DNA from 3 places in the Syntrophomonas curvata genome. Region 3 is predicted to be linked to each of the others. Evidence: riboswitches for the same ligand, from Rfam matches in the RefSeq annotation. Region 3 holds a riboswitch; each other region holds the start of a gene.
The links. Region 3 has a riboswitch for molybdenum cofactor ahead of fdhF (formate dehydrogenase subunit alpha). Riboswitches for the same ligand answer to the same signal wherever they lie in the genome.

Region 1: it holds a riboswitch for molybdenum cofactor, as region 3 does, so the genes downstream of both, ACU70B_RS08660 (aldehyde dehydrogenase family protein) here and fdhF (formate dehydrogenase subunit alpha) in region 3, are expected to answer to the same signal.
Region 2: it holds a riboswitch for molybdenum cofactor, as region 3 does, so the genes downstream of both, ACU70B_RS08845 (NADH-quinone oxidoreductase subunit NuoE family protein) here and fdhF (formate dehydrogenase subunit alpha) in region 3, are expected to answer to the same signal.

Annotation. Positions count from the first base shown of each region.
Region 1 covers NZ_CM129641.1:1,943,598-1,947,810, forward strand. The annotation lists gene nuoE (NADH-quinone oxidoreductase subunit NuoE) at 1-185, opposite strand, end outside; gene ACU70B_RS08655 (NAD(+)/NADH kinase) at 235-1,065, opposite strand; gene ACU70B_RS08660 (aldehyde dehydrogenase family protein) at 1,164-2,639, opposite strand; molybdenum cofactor riboswitch at 2,892-3,010, opposite strand; gene ACU70B_RS08665 (TIGR00266 family protein) at 3,271-4,035, opposite strand; gene ACU70B_RS08670 (FAD-dependent oxidoreductase) at 4,121-4,213, opposite strand, start outside.
Region 2 covers NZ_CM129641.1:1,981,513-1,985,725, reverse strand. The annotation lists gene ACU70B_RS08855 (NADH-dependent [FeFe] hydrogenase, group A6) at 1-357, opposite strand, end outside; gene nuoF (NADH-quinone oxidoreductase subunit NuoF) at 381-1,604, opposite strand; gene ACU70B_RS08845 (NADH-quinone oxidoreductase subunit NuoE family protein) at 1,677-2,120, opposite strand; molybdenum cofactor riboswitch at 2,400-2,540, opposite strand; gene ACU70B_RS08840 (sigma factor) at 2,846-3,550, shown strand; gene ACU70B_RS08835 (anti-sigma-I factor RsgI family protein) at 3,567-4,213, shown strand, end outside.
Region 3 covers NZ_CM129641.1:2,253,290-2,257,502, reverse strand. The annotation lists gene ACU70B_RS10155 (ABC transporter substrate-binding protein) at 202-1,293, shown strand; molybdenum cofactor riboswitch at 2,000-2,119, shown strand; molybdenum cofactor riboswitch at 2,259-2,380, shown strand; gene fdhF (formate dehydrogenase subunit alpha) at 2,520-4,213, shown strand, end outside.

The sequences.
Region 1 (4,213 bases), 310 kb from region 3:
GCTATATGGCGTAGTACGGTAAGCGGCAGGTACCCGTAGATGTCCTGCGCTTTTTGCAGGACGGTAACCAGACTGCCGGCCTGGTCACGGTATGTACCCAGCACGTCAGCTGATTTGCTCAAATCAACCGAATCATCGGTTATTGTATCCTGGAGCCGGTTTTTGTCGTGACAATTGCATAGCATATTTATGCTAACCCTCCCCTTTCCTCTTCAGTTGCGGGATAAGACCTGTTTATATAATCGATAGCGAAGGCAGGCTATCTACATTTTCAAGGTTACTACCAGTATCCTTGCTTATCGGCTGCAGGTCAATGTGAATAATATGTGCTGCTTCAGAAGCCTGGCATATTCTGACTCTGTCTCCTCTATCCAGGGTTGTTTTCACTTCCCCGTCGACGGCCAGGCAGGCGGGATGAGGGCTGATAATTTTGCAATTAATCTGCGCGTCTGCATTTACCACCACGGGAGGCAATAATTTTAACTGGGTACATATCGGGGTTATCAGCAGCGCAGGGAGGCTTGCATCTACTACCGGCCCCCCGGCTGATAGTGAATAGGCAGTAGATCCGGTTGGAGTAGCACATATTATTCCATCCCCCCGCAGGTGTTTCGCAGGGCTGTTGTTAATCCGTAATTCTATTTCCATCACCTGGGGGCTGATCACCTTGATTACCATGTCATTCAGCGCCGGTTCCATTAAGCGGACGTCCTTGCCTTTTTGAACGCTGACCGCAAGCATAGTTCTTGCTTCTACCTGGTATCGGCCTTTAATTAATAATTCAAGAGCCGGCCATAACTGTTCCGGTTCTATACTGCTCAAAAAGCCTACCCGGCCGAAATTTACCCCCAGAATGGGAATTTCCTTCCCGGCCAGCCAATGGGCGACTCTCAGTATGGTTCCATCTCCGCCCAGCACGATAGCCAAATCGGCATGCTTGATAGCTGCAGAAAGGGGTTTCTCTATGAGTTCCGATTTCACCCCATAGATCGCCAGACGCCGGTTCAACTCAACCGCCATGGCACGGGCTCGCATGTCGTCTTTACTTGCAATTATAACCTTCATTATATACAGCCCCTTAATTTTCCGCGTTGCCTGATTCAACCCGTTCAGGGGATTTATCCCGGCTGACTTAAGAAAAGCCAGCCGGGATGACCGGTTTTTTAGTACAGGCCTAGTTTAGCTTCACTGAGGCTTATGAAGATGTTCTTTTTCTGGCTGTAGTGTTCCAGCATCATCTTATGGGTTTCGCGGCCAATTCCGGATTTTTTGTATCCGCCAAAGGGAGCATGGGCCGGCAGGTTATTGTAGTTGTTTACCCACATACGGCCGGTTTGTACTGCTCGGGCTACCCGCAGGGCCCGGTTGATGTCTTTGGTCCAAACTGCACCGCCTAATCCATATTCGCTGTCATTGGCCATCTTGATGACTTCGTCTTCGTCTTTGAACTTGATTACGCATACTACCGGCCCGAATATTTCTTCCTGGGCCACTCTCATGTCGTTGGTAACGTCGGCCAGGATGGTAGGCATCATGAAGCAGCCTTTGTCCAGGCCATTGTCGTTTAATTTCTTTCCGCCGTAGGCCAGGCGGGCACCTTCTTTTTTACCGATTTCAACATAGTTAAGTATCTTTTGCAACTGGTCTTCGTTAACCTGACATCCCATCATGCTATCCTGTTCCCAGGGAAGGCCGACCTTGACTTTACTGAACAGTGAAATCATATCGGCAAGGAAGCGGTCGTAAATGTCTTCATGGACAAATACCCGGGAGCCGGCACAGCAAACCTGGCCCTGGTTAAAGAGGATGCCCATGGCTACGCCTTCAATGCCCTTGTCCCACGGGCAGTCGGGGAAATAGATGTTAGCTGATTTGCCGCCCAGTTCCAGGGTAGCCGGAATAAGCTTTTTGGCAGCCGCATCGGCAATTTGATAACCTACTTCGGTAGAGCCGGTAAAAGCCAGCTTGGTAAAGCCCTGATGCTCCAGCATATAATTGCCGGTGGTGGAGCCTCTACCGGTTACTACATTTACCACACCCGGAGGCAGGACTTGTTCCAGCAGTTTGGCAAATTCGAGGATGCTGAGGGAAGTGGTTGAGGACGGCTTGATTACTACACAGTCGCCTGCCGCCAGAGCCGGAGCTATTTTCCAGGCAGCCATCAGGAAGGGGAAGTTCCAGGGGATGATTTGTCCCACCACACCGATAGGTTCGCGCAGAATGATGCTCATATGGTCCTTGTCAATCATAACCGCTTCGCCCTCTTCGGTTCTGATGGCGCCGGCAAAGTAACGGAAGTGGTCAGATGCCAGAGGTACGTCTATGTTCAAGGTCTCCCGGATGGGTTTGCCATTATCCATGGTCTCTACCATAGCCAGTTTTTCTTTGTTCTCATCTATCAGGTCGGCAATTTTTAACAGGATTGTAGATTTTTCTTGCGGGCTGACATCCTTCCAGCCGGCAAATGCTTTCCAGGCCGCGTTTACCGCCATATCCACATCTTCCTTGCCGGCGTCTACGCAGGTGGCCAAGAATTCGCCATTGGCAGGGCAATAAGCCTTAAAGGTCTTACCTTCCGAACCGTCAATCCATTTTCCATCGATGAATAGTTTGTAGCTGTCATCCCATACTTTTTTCATCAATAATGCACCTCCAAATTCTCTAATCCTCTTTTGCTTTAATACAGATATTTACCCCGGTAATTATCCTGAATCTGATACCACCTCCTTGAGGACTTATTACTGAGGTTATAGGAACTGATTAATGAGGAAATAAAAAATGCTGCACCAGCGGAAAGGCGTAGTCCAGCATTATGAAAGAAGCTAAACCAGCGCAGGGCATAGTTCAGCTCCGGTTGGAAGGCGACTGACTAAAGAGTACAGTTCGCCATTATTGTTATAACTAATTCCCCTTTCCGCAACGGGAGGCTTATTCGTTTCCAAATAAACCTTAACGTCCTGTTATCCATAGCTTTTGCCTTAGGTCAACAGCCTCGGAGATATTTTTTCAAAGAACTTCTGCTACATTTTTGAAGCAATAAACGTGCCAACTTTTGGTTGCAGCACGTCAGAACCGGTACAAAGGTCGACCGGGCATGGAGGGAGTAAATTTTTCTTATAATTGACCGGGCATAAATATATGTAATGGTTTTGTAACCTCTTTGTTCGTCTTTTGTGTAATAGTGACATCATGATTACAACTTGGTTCAAATAAAAAACCCCGGCAACCAAACAGCCGGGGGATAAACAGGTAACGCTCTTCTTGTGATTTCTAATCTCCGCTTAGCAAATCGCCCAGTATGCGGCCTCCTATTCCGCCTACGCCGCGGGATTCGCCGGTATTGCTGATACCACTGGCGGCAATGATGCGGTCCGCCAGACGGGATAAGGGAAGGCTTTCCAGATAGACCAGGCCAGGACCGGTCAGGGTGGCCATAAACAATCCTTCGCCACCGAAGAGAGCGTTTTTGAATCCGCCGATAAACTGAATATCATAGTCGACGCTGGGGGCAAAAGCAGCCAGACAGCCGGTATCCACCCGAAGGACCTCTCCATGGGAAAGGTTCTTCTCGATTAGGGTGCCGCCGGCGTGGATGAAGGTCATGCCATCGCCTTCCAGTCTCTGCAGGATGAAGCCTTCACCTCCGAACAGGCCCGCACCGATACGTTTGGAAAAGGCTATTTCTATTTCCGTACCCCGGGCGGCACAGAGGAACGAGTCCTTTTGACATATAAAGCCGCCCCCCATTTTTTGCAAATCCAGGGGAATAACTTTACCCGGGTAGGGTGCGCCAAAAGCCACTTTTTGTTTGCGGTTGGCGTTATTTAAAAACGTAGTGATAAAAAAGCTCTCGCCGCTTATCATACGCTTAAATCCTCTGAACATTCCGCCCCCGGTTCCGGTTTGCATCTGAATACCCTGCTCCATGTACATCATGGCGCCAGCTTCAGCCCTGACCCCTTCACCGGGGTCCAATTCGATCTCCACGATCTGCATGTCATCCCCGAAGATTTGATAGTCGATTACATCGGCCATAGTGAACCTCCTTTGTTTTCTTAAAATTTTATCACAAGGAGTGGAGATTTTACTCGGAAGATTTTGCTATCGACCCTTGAATTACCTATTTATTCAAACTTGCGTAAAACTCTCTTAGCGCGGGGTCAGGGACGGGAGCCTTGGCGAAAATACTTTTTGGGGCGGGAATTGACAGCAG
Region 2 (4,213 bases), 270 kb from region 3:
ACGGATGAAGTACTCATTGGCCAGGTCCTGCAGCTCGCAGTTGCCGTTGCGGATACAATTCAAACAATCCTGGGGATGATGAGCCAGAATTAATTCCAGTATGGTTTTTCTGGCTTCTATTACCTTGGGGGTGCGGGTTTTAACAACCATTCCTTCCATTACCGGCTGCGCACAGGCGGCTTGGAGAAGTCTGCTTCCTTCAACTTCACATACGCATACCCGGCAGTTGGCTTTTACTGCCTGGTCCGGATGATAACAGAGTGTAGGAATTTTGACACCGACTTCTTTAGCTGCCTGCAGGATGGTTGAGCCTTCGGGAACGGATACTTGGATTCCGTCTATCGTTAAGTTAACCATTATATTCCCTCCTTCGCTCTTTCCTACATCAACTTGGCATTATAGTCGGCTGCAAAGTGTTTGATGGTGGTGAGTACCGGCGCCGGTGCTGCCTGCCCCAGACCGCAGAGGCAGGCAATAGACATGACATCGCCCAGTTTTTGCATAAGTGCAATGTCGCTTAAACTGCCATTACCGCTGTTCACCGATTCCATCAGTTCGTGCATGCGGGCGGTGCCTTCCCGGCAGGGCGCGCATTTACCACAGGATTCGTGTTCAAAGAACTTGGCAATACGGGTAGTTACATCTACTATATCGCGGCTTTCGTCAAGTACGAAAACGGCTCCGGAGCCCAGCGTAGCTCCTATAGCAGACATATTGTCAAAAGCCGCCGGCGTATCCAGAAGTGAATCGGGTATAAATGCACCGGAGGTTCCGCCTATCTGTACGGCCTTAAACTTCTTGTCTCCCGGGATACCGCCGCCGAACTGGAAGACGATTTCTCTGATGGTAGTATTGGTTGGTACCTCAAAGAAGGTTTTATTATTAACATCCCCGGTCAGAGTAAATACTTTGGTTCCCGGGTAGGAGGGAACACCGATGCCTGCATACCACTCGGCCCCTTTTTCAAGGATTACCGGGATGTTGGCAAAGGTTTCAACATTGTTGACTATGGTCGGTTTCATCCATAAACCTTCGGATGGAGGATAAGGGGGCTTGAAACGGGGTTCACCCCGTTTGCCCTCGATCGACTCAATCAGGGCAGTTTCTTCACCGCAGACATAAGCCCCGGCTCCGCTTCTTACCTCGACGTCAAATCCCTGCAGTACGCCTTTGGCTTTTGCCTGGCTGATGGCGTTGTTCAATATATCGATTAACTGGGGATATTCCCCGCGCAGATATATAAAGCCTTGTTTTGCTCCGATAGCATAACCGCAAATCGCCATTCCTTCGATCAGGGTGTGAGGGTCGTTTTCCATAATCAAACGGTCTTTATAAGTACCGGGTTCGCCTTCATCCGCATTGCAGACCACATATTTTTCATCAGCAGGGGCCCGGTAAGCAAAAGACCATTTTTGCCCGCAATTAAAGCCTGCACCACCCCGGCCTCTTAAATTGGATTTCTTGACTTCTTCTATAAGCGCTTCTCTATCCATACGGCTGGCTTTTTCCAGGGATTTATATCCCCCCTGGGCCATATAGTCTTCGATTTTCAAAGGATCGATTTTGCCGTAATTACGCAATACGATCCGCATCTCTTCGGCCATTTTTTGACCTCCTTTCTTTATGTTTGGAGTCTTGAGTCTTTCTAATCAATGGCTAGTACCGGTTTTTATTGACTACTTGTATTCTGCCAGAATGGATGGTATCCTGCCCGGGCTTACATCAAGATAGGGCTTGCCGTTTATTGTAATCACGGGAGTTGCCTGGCATTGTCCGACACATTCAGTATACTCCAGAGCAAACTGGCCATCTGAGGTGCTCTCTCCCATTCTGATGCCCAGCTCTCTCTCCAGCGCTGCCACAACATCGGCGGCTCCTGCTACATGGCAAGGCGCACTTTCGCATATTCTAATTACGTTTTTACCCCTGGACTCTACCGCAAACATAGAGTAAAAGGTAGCTACACCGTAGGCTGCGCTGGCAGGAACATTAAAGACTCTGGCTGCCTCAGCGACAGCTTCGACGGGCACATAGCTGAATTCTTTCTGTACCGCATGAAAAGCCTCAATTAACCCCCCAGGCTTATCCGCATAGCTGGCAATAATCTGTTTATAATCCATCCCCATATCCCTCCTTTCCTCAGATATTGCTTGAAAAGCCAAAACTGCAATGGAAGCCGCGATTTAAGCTAATACAAGGCATATAACCTGTAGCGGGTATTTGAAGTGACCAGCCCTAATTCGAAAAATGCCAGGAACCGAAGAAGATCCTGGCATAAATTTTGGAGCTGAATCGTACCCCAACCATACCCGACAAGCGGCAATTAACCAACGGGAATATCGATACATCTCCAAACCCTTGGCCAGGCGGTATTATAATGATTAACCAATTTTAAATTGCCTAATGTTTCCTAATCTTCTTTCCGAAAATGGGAGGCGCAGGCGTTTCCGCCTTGAACCCTAAGGGCATAAAATTTACCCAGCGGCCAATTGCCCATAGCACTTAGCCTTAGGCCAATTGGCTCGAAGATATTGTTATTAAACTGTAAAATTGTTAAAATTTTCACTAATGCTTATCTACCAACCCCTACTTCATTACAAGCATTCTGCAATTATTCCGCGAATTCCTCCTTAATATAAAAAATTTTTGTTTCACCTATAAAAAACTTTGGCAGAGATATTTTTGAAGACGACCCCAGATTTTAAGCATAAGCCCTCGTATTTATAAACAAAAAGAATAGCGGATAGATTGGGAAAATAACACAAATGCAAATCGCCTGTGCGCTGACAAAGCAAGCTTAGGGTTATAATGACTTTAATATAAAACAGTCCTCGGGAGGAACAAAATGCAGGTATCCAGAAGCAGCGAACTGGAGACGATCGCGCAGACTGCCTGGCGGGACTACCATTATGGTAATAAGGAAGTATTAAACGATATATATGACAGCATAATACCTTTCTGTCTGCGGGTCAGCTCCAAAACCTGTGGCAAGTATATACATGAATTTGACGAGGAAGCGAGTATTGCCCGCCTGGCCATAATTGAAGCGTTTGATAGATATGAACCTGGTCGGGGAAGTTTTTTACTCTATTTGGCCCGGGTAGTGCGGAGCCGCATTATTGATTATCAGCGCCAGGAAAAACGTCGCCCCCTGCCGTTTTCTTTTTTAAAAGAAACGCAGCTGGACGACTTCAATTTTGACGGTGAAAATCAGGTGGAAGAAATCCTGGATGACCTTAGCCGCCAGGAGGAGATACATAGGTTCAGAGGTTTGCTGAGCGATTACCAGATTGATTTTAAAGACCTGGTGGCGGGCGGGCCCAGGCAGATAAGAGCGCGGGAGAAAGCTCTGGTTATCGCTTGGAAAATCGCCCGGGATGAGGAAATGACCGCCTGGTTGATGAAAAATAAAACCCTGCCTCTAAAAGAACTGGAGCGCAGGTATGCCGTAAACCGGAAAACTGCTGACCGATATCGAAAATACATCATTGCCGCCGTTCTGGTCGCAGTTTATGATTTACCGCTGTTAAAAACCTATATCGAGTCATAGGGAAAGGAGAATAGGGATGGCCAAGGAAAAGGGTCTGGTGCTTGAAGCCGGAGAGGGCTGGGCCATAGTGCTGCTCCCCGGCGGGGATTATAAACGGGTTAGAACCCGGGAACGCTTACAAACCGGGCAGCTTTACCAGTTAAAAAGCAATGCGGCGTTAAAATATGCAAGTGTGGCGGCCGTTTTTATTCTCATCACCCTAACCAGTCTCGACTTTTTTACGGTCACGGCCAGGGCCAACGTATCCCCGGGAATCAATCTGGGTCTGAATCGCTGGGATCGGGTGGTGTCAGTAAGAACCAGTAATACTGATGCCAAAGCAGAGGTGAAGGACCTGAGCTTGAATGGGAAAAGTCTGAATCAGGCGATAAATATGATAGTCGAAAGGCGGGGAAGCGAGCCGGGGTTGGCAGCCGGGGATAAGGGAGAAAACAATCAGGTTAGTGTATCCTTATCCGTCAAGAACCAAAAAGACAAGCAAAGAGAAGAAAGGCTGTTGAAAATTATCGATACCACTCTTAAAGAGAGTGTGGCCGGGCAGCAAGGCCGACCTTCTGCCGCCAAGGTTATCCGCAAAGGCAACCAACTGATAGTGATTGATGAGCATCCTCCCGGTCAGACTTCGAAGACACCGGGGAATAGTGCGCCTAAGGGTGAAAAAAA
Region 3 (4,213 bases):
GCCGGAAGCACCCTCTGATTATGGGGGTGCTTCCGGCCTTGGTATGCCTGCGCCTGCCGGATTGAGTGGAAAAAACATTTTAATCTTATATAATGTTAGTATCAGGGTGATTGCCTGCCCGCTGGATTCCTCCATCTTGTCAAGCCAAGCGGCTCCATTAAGTATGCCGAAGAAATAATCAATAATTAGGAGGGGAAAACAGTGACTGACAGAAAATATCTCCGGCTGATGTTAATATTATTGATAATCCTGCTGGCGGTTATGGGATTACGTTACTGGCGGGCCAACCAGGACGGTGGGGGGAAAACTATTACCGTCACCGACTGCTTGGATCGCCGGGTGCAAGTCCCGGCTAAAGTTGAACGGGTGGCCTGTTTATATGCTTTTGCGGGGTATGCGACCGCTATGCTGGGCCAGGGTGACAAAATTGTTGCCGTACCTGATGATCTGAAGCAAGATGTATTGCTGAATGAAATCTATCCGGACATAAGCCGGGCGCTGGTACCCGTTGCAGAAGGCTCTATAGATATTGAAGAGTTACTTAAAGCCGACCCGGATGTGGTATTGGTTAAAAACAGTACCGCAGCCGATCCGGCCGAAGCGAAAAAACTGGAAAAATCCAATATTCCTTACCTGGCGGTGGACTACTCCGGTATAGAGGAACAGCAGCATGCTGTTACGGTTATCGCTCAGGCTCTGGGGGCAGCAGAGCGGGGGAAGCTATATAACGATTACTATCAGAATTGTATTTATAAGGTCCGGAAAGTGGCGGCAACTATTCCTGAAGCAGAGCGGGTGCGGGTCTACCGCGCAACGGACGAAGCCACTGATACGGATGGGCCGGACACTTTGGCAGCTGATTGGACCCAGACAGCTGGAGCCATAAATGTATCGGTGGATCAGCCTTTGCGGCATTTTGGAGGCAAGAATTCTGCCAGCCTGGAACAGATACTGCAGTGGGACCCGGATGTGATCCTGGTAAATGAACCTGAGACAGCAAAATATATCAGCGGCAGTTTCCGGTGGTCCCCCTTAAAGGCGGTAAAAGAAAGCAGGGTTTATCAGATGCCCGGCGGCATATCCCGCTGGGGTAATGCCGAGGGGGTGGAAACACCGCTGGCCGTAATGTGGACTGCGCATCTGCTTTATCCCGAACGCTTTCCGGATATAAATATCAAGCAGGAAGCCCAGGATTTTTATCAAAAAATCTTTAATTATCAAGTGTCCGGGGACATGCTGGACATCATATTGAACGGCGAGGGCATGTGCGGACAGAACGAACAACCCGGTTGACGTTACGCTCCACCGCAGGGCGGGAAGTAATGAGAGTAATTGGTAAGGATTATCATGAATCGGAGGCGGTCAACGTGCAGATACCGGTTGTCCGTCGAGGATACGGATGATTCAGAAAGCAGAGGGTCAGGAGAACCAGCTGTTGTAAATCTCCTGAACTTCATAACCGTATTAAAACGATATAAAATTTCTTTATTAAACCCATCGTAAAAACATATAGGCCAAATTTCATGCATTAAACGTTCTGATATCTAATTCTTATCATGCGGAGTATAAATTAATTTTATACTTACCATTAAATGGTTTGACATAAATTCCGACTTCTCCTAGAATAATTACAAATATTTACTATAAATTTAGAAATATTGCAAAAAATCAAGATTTCTTTCTCTGAGCCTTTTAGCCCAAATTTTGCCAGCCAGGGTTACTGGGCTGGGTACCGGGGGAAACGCCTCCCCGTTTGCGGAAGGGAGCACATTATCCGTCTGTTTTATTTGGAGAGGTGTAGTGTGCTTTTTACCAGTACCCTGTCTTTTATGACCCGGCTCCGGTCAGGAGACAAGCTCCGGGCTGTCGGACTGGGGCTTTGGCCTATGGGTAGAGGGGAACACCTTGTGCCTCCATGTACTGTGGAAAGGAGTACCTGATAAACGTTCTATCGTGGGACGGGTGTAGCGTACTTTTTTGTCACTAGCCTGTCTTTTATACAAACAAGTTGCTCCGAGCTTTTTAACCTAAGGTGATTTACTATGGCTAAAAGGCCTGGGTGCAGAGGGAAACGCCTGTGCCTCCCCGTATTGTGGAAAGGAGTTGCAATATAACTATTTGTTTTTATCAAAACAGGTAGCTGTATGTGCTTTTTGCCGGTACGGATACCTGTTTTCTGTGTATATGGATAAATAACCGGGCGGGGAATTCTCTGTCTGGCGAATGATTAAGGGAGGGGGGATTGAAGAAAGGCCTGCCGTTTTACATTGCTCCGAGCTTGGTATGCCTAAAGCCGTAAAGCCATGGTGTAAAGCCGATAGGGTGAATCTGGAAACAGGTTCGCCTCCCGATTTTGGAAAGGAGCCCGAGACCGCCTGATAAGGACCAGATAATTGCTATTTCTGGACTTCTTTTAGCTGTATCCGGTGCAATTATTTGAACCTCCAGGTTAGGCGGGGGTTTTTTTGTTTTTTTATCTGACTTGAGAGCAAGCAAGAGTTATGGAAGGAGTGATCGGAGTGGGAATGGTCAAAGTGATCATTGATGGAAAGGAGGTTGAAGTTGCGGAAGGTACTACTATAATGCAGGCAGCCGACCAGATAGGGATAGAAATCCCCCGGCTCTGCTATGACCCGGAGTTAAAACCCCTGGGAGCCTGCCGCCTTTGCGTAGTACAAGTGGAAGGAAATCGTCTTTTCCCGGCATCCTGTGTAACCCCGGTTAGTCCAGGCATGGTAGTGCATACGGAGTCCCCGGACATCGCGGAAGCCAGGCGCACCATTCTGGAATTACTGGTGGCCAATCATCCCCTGGATTGCATGACCTGTGATAAACTGGGCGACTGCAAGCTGGCTGACTACTGCTACAAGTATGGGATCAAAGAAAGTCCCTTCCAGGGAGAAAAGCACGATTATGCCATAGACGATTCCAATCCTTTTATTATCCGTGACCTCAACAAATGTATTCTTTGCGGCGCCTGTGTCCGGGCCTGTGAAGAATTAACCGGCGCCGATAACCTGAGTTATATTAACCGCGGGTTCCGGCGCAAGGCTACTACTGCCGGCGATGTGGATTATATCGATTCCGAAAGTTGTGTTTTCTGCGGACAGTGTGTGGCCGTATGTCCGACCGGAGCCCTGCAGGAAAAGAGTATGGCCGGCAAAGGCCGTCGGTGGGAGATCGAACGGGTCAGAACCACCTGCCCCTTCTGCGGAACGGGCTGCAATTTTGACCTGGCGGTAAAAGACGGCCAAGTAATCGGCGTTCTGTCCAATCCGGACAGCCCGGTAAACCAGCGCCGGCTCTGTATAAAAGGCCGTTTTGGCTGGGATTACATTTATAACGAAAAGAGGCTTACCACCCCGCTGATCAAGAAAAACGGGCAATTTGAAGAAGCCGGTTGGGAGGAAGCCTTCGACCTGATAGCAAAACGTTTTGGTGAGATTAAAGAAAAATACGGATCGGGCTCTTTTGCCGCTCTGAGCTCTGCCCGCTGTACCAATGAAGAGAACTACCTGGTTCAGAAATTTACCCGCGCAGTTATGGGCAACAATAACGTCGACCACTGCGCCCGAACCTGACACGCGCCGACTGTGGCCGGTCTGGCCACTACATTCGGAAGCGGCGCTATGACCAATTCCATCAATGAGATTTCCACCGACGCCGAGCTCATGTTCCTTATAGGAACCAATACTACGGAAGCTCACCCGGTTATTGGCTACAAAATGCGACAGGCAGCCCGCAACGGCTGCAAACTGGTCGTCTGTGACCCGCGCCACATAGACCTGGTCGATGAAGCCGACTACTGGCTGCGTCAGAATCCGGGTACCGATATTCCTCTTCTCAACGGACTCATGCATATCATTATCAAAGAAGGCCTGGAAGACAAGAAATTTATAGAAGAACGCACCGAAAACTATGAAGAAATGAAAGCTATAGCAGAAAACTATCCTCCGGAAAAGGTTGCTGAGATAACCGGCATTTCCGTTGAGGATCTGTATGCTGTTGCCCGCCTCTATGCCACTACCGACAAGGCTATGCTTTTCTATACCCTGGGAATAACCGAACACATTTGCGGAACCCGTAATGTTATGAGCTGTGCCAACCTGGCCATGCTGACCGGGCACCTGGGCCGTCCCGGGGTCGGCGTTTGTCCTATCCGCGGACAGAACAACGTTCAGGGAGCCTGTGACCAGGGAGCCCTGCCCAATGT